DNA from 3 places in the Sinorhizobium arboris LMG 14919 genome. Region 2 is predicted to be linked to each of the others. Evidence: predicted binding sites of a transcription regulator. Region 2 holds the regulator's gene; each other region holds the start of a gene.
What was found. The regulator HrcA, encoded in region 2, represses chaperone genes, less so after heat shock. The targets are predictions, from matches to a motif close to GTTAGCACTCNCNNNNNGNGAGTGCTAAC.

Region 1: the regulator HrcA is predicted to act here: its motif matches at 1,732-1,760, upstream of groES (co-chaperone GroES).
Region 3: the regulator HrcA is predicted to act here: its motif matches at 1,535-1,563, upstream of groES (co-chaperone GroES).

Annotation. Positions count from the first base shown of each region.
Region 1 covers NZ_KE386497.1:742,925-746,202, reverse strand. The annotation lists gene groL (chaperonin GroEL) at 1-1,215, opposite strand, end outside; gene groES (co-chaperone GroES) at 1,271-1,585, opposite strand; gene SINAR_RS0132520 (hypothetical protein) at 2,387-2,653, shown strand; gene SINAR_RS0132515 (hypothetical protein) at 2,704-2,889, shown strand; gene SINAR_RS1000000138105 (hypothetical protein) at 2,990-3,278, shown strand, end outside.
Region 2 covers NZ_ATYB01000014.1:8,138-11,415, forward strand. The annotation lists gene SINAR_RS0111130 (VOC family protein) at 1-8, opposite strand, end outside; gene rph (ribonuclease PH) at 119-838, opposite strand; gene hrcA (heat-inducible transcriptional repressor HrcA) at 1,099-2,178, shown strand; gene grpE (nucleotide exchange factor GrpE) at 2,335-2,958, shown strand; gene ptsN (PTS IIA-like nitrogen regulatory protein PtsN) at 3,121-3,278, opposite strand, start outside.
Region 3 covers NZ_ATYB01000014.1:536,040-539,317, forward strand. The annotation lists gene groL (chaperonin GroEL) at 1-1,107, opposite strand, end outside; gene groES (co-chaperone GroES) at 1,181-1,477, opposite strand; gene SINAR_RS0113685 (chromate resistance protein ChrB domain-containing protein) at 1,746-2,573, shown strand; gene SINAR_RS0113690 (TIGR01459 family HAD-type hydrolase) at 2,956-3,278, shown strand, end outside.

The DNA of each region.
Region 1 (3,278 bases), on a different contig from region 2:
CGCCCGCGTTGCATGCATCGCGTCATCGACGCGGTCCTTGCGTTCCTTGACTTCGACCTCGGTCGAGCCACCGACGCGGATCACCGCAACACCGCCGGCGAGCTTGGCGAGACGCTCCTGCAGCTTCTCGCGATCATAGTCCGAGGTGGTCTCCTCGATTTGCGCCTTGATCTGGGCGACGCGGCCCTGAATTTCCGTCTTCGAACCAGCGCCGTCGACAATCGTCGTATTTTCCTTTTCGACAACCACCTTCTTGGCCCGGCCGAGCATCTCGAGCGTGACGTTCTCAAGCTTGATTCCGAGGTCCTCGGAGATTGCTGTGCCTCCCGTCAGGATGGCGATGTCTTCGAGCATGGCCTTACGGCGGTCGCCAAAACCAGGAGCTTTGACGGCAGCCACCTTCAGGCCGCCACGCAGCTTGTTGACGACGAGGGTGGCGAGCGCTTCACCCTCGACGTCCTCGGCGATAATCAGCAGCGGTTTGCCGGATTGAACAACCAATTCGAGAACTGGAAGCAGCGCCTGCAGATTGGACAGCTTCTTCTCGTGGATGAGCACATAGGGCTCCTCCAGTTCGACGCGCATCTTGTCGGGATTGGTCACGAAATAAGGGGAGAGGTAACCGCGGTCGAACTGCATGCCTTCCACGACCTCGAGCTCCGTGACCGCGGTCTTAGCTTCCTCGACCGTGATCACGCCTTCATTGCCGACCCTTTCCATCGCCTCTGCCAGGAAGCGGCCGACCTCCGTGTCACCATTGGCCGAGATGGTGCCTACTTGGGCGATCTCATCGTTTCTGGTGACTTTGCGGGCGTTCCTCCGCAGCTCCTCGACCACAGCATCCACCGCCTTGTCGACGCCACGCTTGAGGTCCATTGGGTTCATGCCGGAGGCGACCGCTTTCGCTCCTTCTCTGACGATCGCCTGCGCGAGAACCGTTGCCGTGGTGGTGCCGTCACCGGCGATATCACTGGTCTTCGACGCCACTTCGCGCACCATCTGGGCGCCCATGTTCTCGAACTTGTCCTCGAGCTCGATCTCCTTGGCGACAGTGACGCCGTCCTTCGTGATCCGCGGAGCGCCGAACGACTTATCGAGTACCACGTTGCGACCCTTTGGGCCCAACGTCACCTTCACCGCATTGGCGAGAATGTCGACGCCGCGCAGCATCTTCTCGCGGGCTTCGGTATGGAATCTCACTTCCTTGGCAGCCATTATTGTACTCCTTCCTGGGTCAGCATTTCTTGTCTGGCATGGGTCCGGATCGGCACTAGGCTGCGTTTCTCGCTGCGGCGTCGATCTCGATCACGCCCATCACATCGGATTCCTTCATGATCAGAAGCTCCTCACCATTGAGCTTGATTTCTGTGCCGGCCCATTTGCCGAACAGAATGCGGTCGCCGGCTTTGACGTCGAGCTCGACGAGCTTGCCGCTGTCATCGCGCGCCCCCGGGCCAACGGCGATGACCTCGCCTTCCTGCGGCTTTTCCTTCGCCGTGTCGGGTATGATGATGCCCCCGGCCGTCTTTTCCTCGGCTTCAATGCGGCGCACCAGGATGCGGTCATGTAAGGGACGGAACGTCATGTTGCTCTCCTCGTTGACAAACACATTTTTAGAGGATCCTCGGCGCCGCATCCGATGCGAATCCGACGCGGGACGCACGATGTTTTGGCATCGCGCCAATCGATCTGGTTTCTGGCTTTTCGAGTTTCAAGAGGGCGACGAAATTTTTTAGCACTCCACCACATGGAGTGCTAAAGCCATGATTTCGCGCCACGATCTGGGCCGATCTCTGCTCTAATGGTCTCGCCCCCACCTCTTGACGCGACGCTCTAGAGTCCCCGGGAGACTATTTTGGACCAATCGTCGCGGGAAGGGCTCATCGCACCAACTCCTATCTTGGAGGGTGAAGCATAGGCATCTTCCCGTGACGGCAGCGCCATTGGCAAGCAACCGTCGATTGAGGGTAGTTCCACCCGCAGAGCCTTATTGGGCGTTAGGACCTTAGTCCCGCGCCCGGTGCCAAAGGTCTGAAGCCGGTTGCAAAATAGCTTTTCCGACACACAATCGGAGGTAATCGAAAACACGGACGGACTGTTGCTTCTCACCAGTCCAAGCCAGTTCTATCGGGGTTATTGGTTATGGCGATGTTGGAAAGTAGATGGAAAAATCGAATTTCCGATCTCGTTTGGGGCGTCACATCCGGTCCCGGGTCAACGGCAATCTACATAGCAGCCGCCATGTTGATTGCCGCTTTCGCGAGCGCAAAGACAGGCATTCCGGGATACATACTTGTGGCGGCAGCGGTTGTGTTGGTGCTGTTCATCGATCCCTCGGAGAAGATGCGAAGACACCGACCACGGCGGCGCCCTGCGCCGATGAAGATTGCGGTTCCAGATCGGGAAGCCGACGCGGATCGCGGTTCTCGCCGGGAATGCAGTGGCCGATCCTTGGAAGGACGAAAGCGGCCATGGGCGCTGGCATTCTTACCGCTACTACTATGATGAACCCCGATACGAGCGCAGAGCCTACAAAGAAGAATACCGTCGCGGCCGCTGCAAGATCGAGCGCAAGTGGGACGATGACGAGTATAAGGAAGAGATCAAGTGTAAGCGCCATGCTCGACCGGTCTTCGGATATTATTGGTGGTAGGTAGGTCGCCGAACCGCTCGCTCTCCTCAACATCTCACGGGAGTGCGAAAATGAATCTCCGGGATTATCATGACCCGCCAGAACGGAACGCCTCAACGGCTTTCCCGATCGGCGTCATCTTACTCTCCATGGCCGTCATTCTCGCCTACTTGGCAATCGGCGGGGCTTGGTCGGAGAATAACACCGACACAGCGGTCTACACACCACAGATCACAGACGTCCCCAAAAACCGCTGAGTCCGGCCACGAGCGCATTTGGGCTCACTGAGTTACCCGGTTGTAGGCTTTAAATCCCTCTGGCTTAGGCTGTACGGTAGCTTTCTAGAATTTTTCTGATGTGAAAACAAATAGTTACTTTTTTAATGCCGTAATTTCTCCGCCATTTCGGCGTACACATCTCATACACAGTCTGGCGCCGCTTTCGGAACGCAAGGGTGGGTTTAAAAGAATGGCCAGTCATGAGATTTTGGGAGGCAAGGTCCTCGTCTATCGCCGCGAGAACAGTAAAAAGTGGCAGTGCTCGACCCGTATCAACGGCAAGAATTGGCGGACGAGCACGGGCGAGGAAAGTCTCGCCCTCGCGAAGGAATTCGCGGAGGACTGGTTTTCCCGGATGAAGGCAAAGG
Region 2 (3,278 bases):
GTCGGCAACGGACCGGTTCCTTCCAGTTGATCGAGAGCACTTTCAGGAAAATGTGCAACGTTTTCCGTTCGAAGTGGTCGGTTCAAAGAGTCAGTTCGTTCGCTGTCGCAAAAACGATCTAGCCTGCGATCGCCTGCTTCTGCATTTCGATGAGTTCGGCAATGCCGTTCTTGGCCAGCAGCATCAGGTTTGCGAATTCTTCCTCGCTGAAGGGCTTGCCCTCTGCGGTTCCCTGGATCTCGACCAGGCCGCCGCTGCCCGTCATCACGAAATTTGCATCCGTCTCCGCAGCGGAGTCTTCCAGATAATCGAGGTCGATGACCGGCTGATTGGCGAAGATACCGCAGGAAATGGCGGCGACATGGTCTTTCAGCACCTTCTCGAGCTTGACCATATTGCGCGCCTCCATCCATTTCAGACAGTCGTGGAGGGCGATCCAGGCACCGGTGATCGAGGCGGTGCGCGTGCCGCCGTCGGCTTGGATCACGTCGCAGTCGATCGAGATCTGGCGCTCGCCAAGCGCCGGCAGATCGACGACGGCTCTAAGCGACCGGCCGATCAGCCGCTGGATCTCCTGTGTGCGGCCGCTCTGCTTGCCGGCCGCCGCCTCGCGCCTCATACGCTCGCCGGTCGCCCGCGGCAGCATGCCGTACTCTGCGGTAATCCAGCCCTTGCCGCCGTTGCGCAGCCATGCCGGAACTTTTTCCTCCAGGCTTGCGGTGCAAAGAACATGCGTGTCACCGAAGCGAACGAGGCAGGATCCTTCCGCATGCTTGGAGAAACTGCGCTCGAACGAGACCTTGCGCATTTGGTCGGTTTTTCTGCCGGATGGCCGCATCGTCAACTCCTGTCGATCCCGACTGCGTGTTTCCTTGAGCTTCGTTGGATTTCAAGGGCAAAACAGGCAGCAATTCTAAAGTTCTCCAGCGGCCTTTGCGCTTCTGGAAGACGCGCGGCGCTCACGTGAGCCTTCTAGATCATGGCGCAAGCAAAGGGAACCGGTTGATGCCAAAGCTTCGCTGTGATTTTTCCCTTTTGCCAATCCTCGCCTGGATCACTATATTCTTTGCGAACACCGAATACTGATCACGGAGTGACATGGTACTGCGCAACCCTGGAAAGAAGGGGATCGCATCGGCGCTGGACGAGCGCTCCGGCGAGATCTTCCGCCGCATTGTCGAGAGCTATCTGGAAAGCGGGGAGCCGCTCGGCTCGCGCAACCTCTCGCGGCTTCTGCCTATATCGCTGTCGCCTGCCTCGGTTCGCAACGTGATGAGCGACCTCGAGGATCTGGGCCTGATCTATTCCCCCCATGTCAGCGCCGGCCGGCTTCCGACGCAGACGGGTCTGCGCTTCTTCGTGGACGCCTTCATGCAGGTCGGCAATCTTTCGCCGGAGGAGCGCGCCTCCATCGAAAGGCAGGTGCGCCCGGGAAATCGGGACCAGTCGGTTGAAAACCTTCTTACCGAGGCGAGCCAGATGCTTTCCGGCATGTCGCGCGGCGCCGGTCTCGTCATCACCACCAAGAGTGATCCCGTCCTCAAGCATGTCGAGTTTATCCGGCTGGCGCCGACCAAGGCGCTGGCGGTGCTCGTCGGCGAACACGATCAGGTGGAGAACCGCATCATCGAGTTGCCGGCCGGCATCACCAGCGCCCAACTCACCGAAGCGGCGAACTTCGTCAACGCTCACCTTGCCGGGCAGACGATCCCCGAGCTGCGGACGCAGCTGGAAAAGGTCAAGGAGACGGTGCGCGGCGAGCTCGACGCGCTGTCTCAGGACTTGGTCGAGCGCGGACTGGCGATCTGGTCCGGAAGCGAGGGCGACGGTCAGCCGGCGCGGCTGATCGTCAGGGGTCGGGCCAACCTGCTCGAGGGATTGGAGGGGACCGACGACATCGAGCGGCTGCGTATGCTCTTCGATGACCTCGAAAAGAAGGACAGCCTGATCGAGATCCTCAACCTCGCTGAGAGCGGTCCGGGCGTACGCATCTTCATCGGCTCCGAAAACAAGCTGTTTTCGCTCTCCGGCTCGTCGTTGATCGTCGCACCCTATCGCGACAGCGACGACCGTATCGTCGGCGCGGTCGGTGTCATCGGACCGACCCGGCTCAATTATTCCCGCATCGTTCCCATGGTCGATTACACCGCCCAGCTCATGTCGCGGCTGTCGCGCTGAACGAGTCCTTTGATCGATGAAGCAATCGACTCTTGATTTTTCGGGCCCAAACATCGATATCGGGCTTCAAATCCAGGCAACAGAACGTTCAAGCAAAGCGATTTCCGCTGGTTTGATGATGCCGAACACAGCAAAGACAGAAACTCGGAGAACGTCATGACCGACGAAACGACCAAGAACGGACCCGAGGCCGCGGCGCCCGAAGAATTCGAAACAGCCGCCGAGCCGCAAGCCGCGGAAAAGCCTGAGGCGGATGCTTCCGCCGCGCCGGATCCGCTCGAGCTCGCCAAAGCGGAGAACGCGGAATTGCGCGACAAATATCTTCGTCTCGCCGCGGAGATGGACAATCTGCGCCGGCGTACCGAGCGCGACGTGAAGGATGCGAAGTCCTATTCCGTGGCGGGTTTCGCACGCGACATGCTGGCGGTCTCCGACAACCTGCGCCGTGCGCTCGACGCGATTCCGGCCGACGCCAGAGAGGCGGGCGACGCCGGCCTGAAAGCACTCATCGAGGGCGTGGAAATGACCGAGCGGTCGATGCTCGCGGCGCTGGAACGCCATGGCGTGAAGCAGCTGGACCCTGCCGGTCAGAAATTCGATCCGAATTTCCATCAGGCCATGTTCGAGGTTCCGAACACGGAAGTTCCGAACAACACGGTCGTTCAGGTGGTCCAGGCGGGCTACACGATCGGCGAGCGCGTCCTGCGCCCGGCAATGGTCGGTGTTGCCAAGGGCGGCCCGAAAGCGGCCTCCGCCGAAGGTGAGACGCCTGCTGCCTGACATCGTATGACGCAATCTGCAAAGGGCCGCGCCCTCGGAGGGCGCGGCCCTTTGTCTTTACCAAAAGGCCGCGCATCCTGGCGGAAGCGCGGCCTTGTCCTTGTTCGAAAATGCTGCGTGCTTTGCCAACCGGCTCCGGGACAGGCGGCGCGCAGAAGATAGTCAGGCAGCGTGCGAGGTCGTGTCGTCGCTGAGCAGCGTGTAGATCGCGCTCGCCGAGTCGCTCGCTCGAATACGCGTTACCATGTCGTGGTCGCGCAGCACGCGCGCAATGCGCGACAGCGCCTTCAGGTGGTCGGCGCCGGCACCTTCCGGTGCAA
Region 3 (3,278 bases), 530 kb from region 2:
AAGGCGCTCCTGCAGCTTCTCGCGGTCGTAGTCGGAGGTGGTTTCTTCGATCTGGGCCTTGATCTGAGCGACGCGGCCTTCGATGTCGGACTTCTGGCCGGCACCGTCGACGATCGTCGTGTTTTCCTTGGTGATCGAAACTTTCTTTGCACGGCCGAGCATGTCGAGCGTGACGCTTTCGAGCTTGATGCCGAGGTCTTCCGAGATCACCGTGCCGCCCGTCAGGATGGCGATGTCTTCGAGCATGGCCTTGCGGCGGTCGCCGAAGCCCGGGGCCTTGACGGCAGCGATCTTCAGGCCGCCACGCAGCTTGTTGACGACGAGCGTTGCGAGTGCTTCGCCTTCGACATCTTCAGCGATGATGAGGAGCGGCTTGCCGGTCTGGACAACAGCTTCGAGAACCGGGAGCATCGCCTGGAGGTTGGAGAGCTTCTTCTCGTGCAGGAGAACGAAAGCGTCTTCCAGGTCGGCGACCATCTTTTCCGGGTTGGTGACGAAATAGGGCGACAGGTAGCCGCGGTCGAACTGCATGCCTTCGACGACTTCGAGTTCGGTTTCGGCGGTCTTGGCTTCTTCAACCGTGATGACGCCTTCGTTGCCGACCTTCTGCATCGCTTCGGCGATATCGAGGCCGATCTGCTTTTCGCCGTTTGCCGAGATCGTGCCGACCTGGGCGACTTCGTCCGAGGTGTTGATCTTCTTGGCCTTGGCCAGCAGGTCCTTGACGACTTCGGCGACAGCGAGGTCGATGCCGCGCTTCAGGTCCATCGGGTTCATGCCGGCGGCAACGGCCTTCGCGCCTTCGCGAACGATCGCCTGAGCAAGAACGGTTGCAGTCGTCGTACCGTCACCGGCGATGTCGTTGGTCTTCGAAGCGACTTCGCGAACCATCTGGGCGCCCATGTTCTCGAACTTGTCTTCGAGTTCGATCTCCTTGGCGACGGAAACGCCGTCCTTGGTGATGCGCGGTGCGCCGAACGACTTGTCGATAACGACGTTGCGACCCTTCGGGCCGAGCGTCACCTTGACTGCGTCGGCGAGGATGTCGACGCCGCGCAGCATCTTTTCGCGCGCGCTACGGCCGAACTTGACTTCTTTAGCTGCCATTTTGAAAGCTCCTGGTTTCGAATTCCGGAACGGGTCCGGTTTCAAATTACGGAAGTTTGAAGGGTGCCGGCTATCAGCCGATGACGCCCATGATGTCGGCTTCCTTCATGATCAGAAGGTCTTCGCCGTTGATCTTGACTTCGGTGCCGGACCACTTGCCGAACAGGATGCGGTCGCCAGCCTTTACGTCGAGCGGAACAACCTTGCCGCTTTCGTCACGGGCACCCGAGCCGACGGCCACGATTTCGCCTTCTTGCGGCTTTTCCTTCGCGGTGTCCGGAATGATGATGCCGCCCTTGGTCTTTTCTTCAGACTCGACGCGGCGGACGACAACGCGGTCGTGCAGCGGACGGAAATTGGTGCTTGCCATTGTCTAATCCCTCGATCAAATGACACTGCGGGTCGCGGATGGACCCGCCGGATGGGTGTTAGCACTCTTCTCAAGTGAGTGCTAGCGCCAGCCGAGATAAGGCTGGCTGCGAAATGAGTCAAGGATCGGCTCCGAGATTTTTTGCCGGCCATGATCGTTGACAGATCGGACGCGCTTTTGTTTGATGGTTCCCATGGGGTAAGCGAATGCCTCACGAGGCGCCATGCCGGAGTTTCGCGTCCGCTAGCGATCTAAAGGACGTCGTAACATGGCCTCGTTCAACTCCATCTCTTCCGAAAAACTCGCTCGTCTCGTCGGCACCCCGAAGGCGCCAGTCCTTATCGATGTGCGCGACGGCGACGACTTCGCAGCCGATCAGCATCTCGTGCCGGGCTCCTTCCATCGCGCCCATGCTCACGTGCGGCGATGGGCAGAGGAATACCGCGGCCGCTGGGTTGTCGTGCTCTGCAAGCACGGGGGCAAGCTCAGCGAAGGTGCCGCCGCATGGCTGCGTCATGCAGGGGCGGCTGCGGAAATACTCGACGGCGGCATCGAAGCGTGGCGGGCGGCGGGGCTGCCGCTCGTTCCGGTCGCAAGCCTTCCGGATGCAGATCCTTCGGGGGGATCCGTCTGGGTGACCCGGTCGCGACCGAAGATTGACCGGATTGCCTGTCCCTGGCTGATCCAGCGCTTCGTCGATCCGCGCGCCAGGTTTCTTTTCGTCACGCCGGCGGAGGTCGAGGCCGTCGGCGAGCGCTTCGGCGCGACGCCGTTCGACATCGAAGGCGTCTTCTGGAGCCATCGCGGCGAGGAATGTACCTTCGACACGATGGTCAAGGAATTCCGTCTCTCGTTCCCTGCGCTGGAGCATGTCGCCCGTATCGTCCGTGGCGCCGACACGGACAGGCGCGAACTGGAGCCGGAGGCAGCCGGGTTGCTTGCCGTTTCACTCGGCCTTTCGCGCATGTATGCCGACGATCTCGAACAGCTCGAGGCGGGGATGACCCTTTATGACGCCCTCTATCGCTGGGCGCGTGATGCGACCCAGGAAAAGCACGATTGGGTCTCGCATGGCGGCAAGGGGAAGCACCCGTGAACGAGCAGGCAGCCTTGAATGTTGCGCCCGCACGCCGGAGGCCGGGTCGGTTCTCCTTCCTCATCCGGACCCGGCGACGCTCGATCCTGTCGCCTTGTTCCTGACGGTCCTGGCAGCCGCCTCGCTCCTTTGGTGGAAACGCGGAATGTTCCAGACGCTGGCAATCTGCGCCGCGGCGGGGGGATCGCGCTTTTCTAGAGCGCGATAGGAAAAGTCAGGTCGAGGCGACCTAAGGCATCGTTATCTGGAGCAGAACCGCCGCGCGCTTTCCTGCAATTGCCTTAAATCCTTTGGAAGCGCCGCGTTTTTCTCGGTGCGAGACTTGTATTCTTGTCCCTTCCTTGCGATGTCAGCCGGAAAGCCGAGTTTGCAGGAAGCCAGCATGGCCGTCAGGATCAACAGTTTTCGGGAAATCGCCGGTCGCTACGACGTGGTCCTTTGCGATGTCTGGGGCGTGCTTCACAACGGGATTCAAGCCTTTGCATCCGCCTGTGAAGCGCTTGCCGAGGCGCGCGCCCAGGGGCTGACCGTCGTTCTCATCACCAACTCACCCCGGCCGCATCCGGGCGTCACGGTGCAGATCCGTGGCCTCGGCGTGCCTGACGAATCCTATGATCGCATCGTCACCTCGGGTGATGTGACGCGGGCGCTGATTGCGGCGGCCGACAAACGCATCTTCTTCATAGGCGCCGATCGAGACCTGCC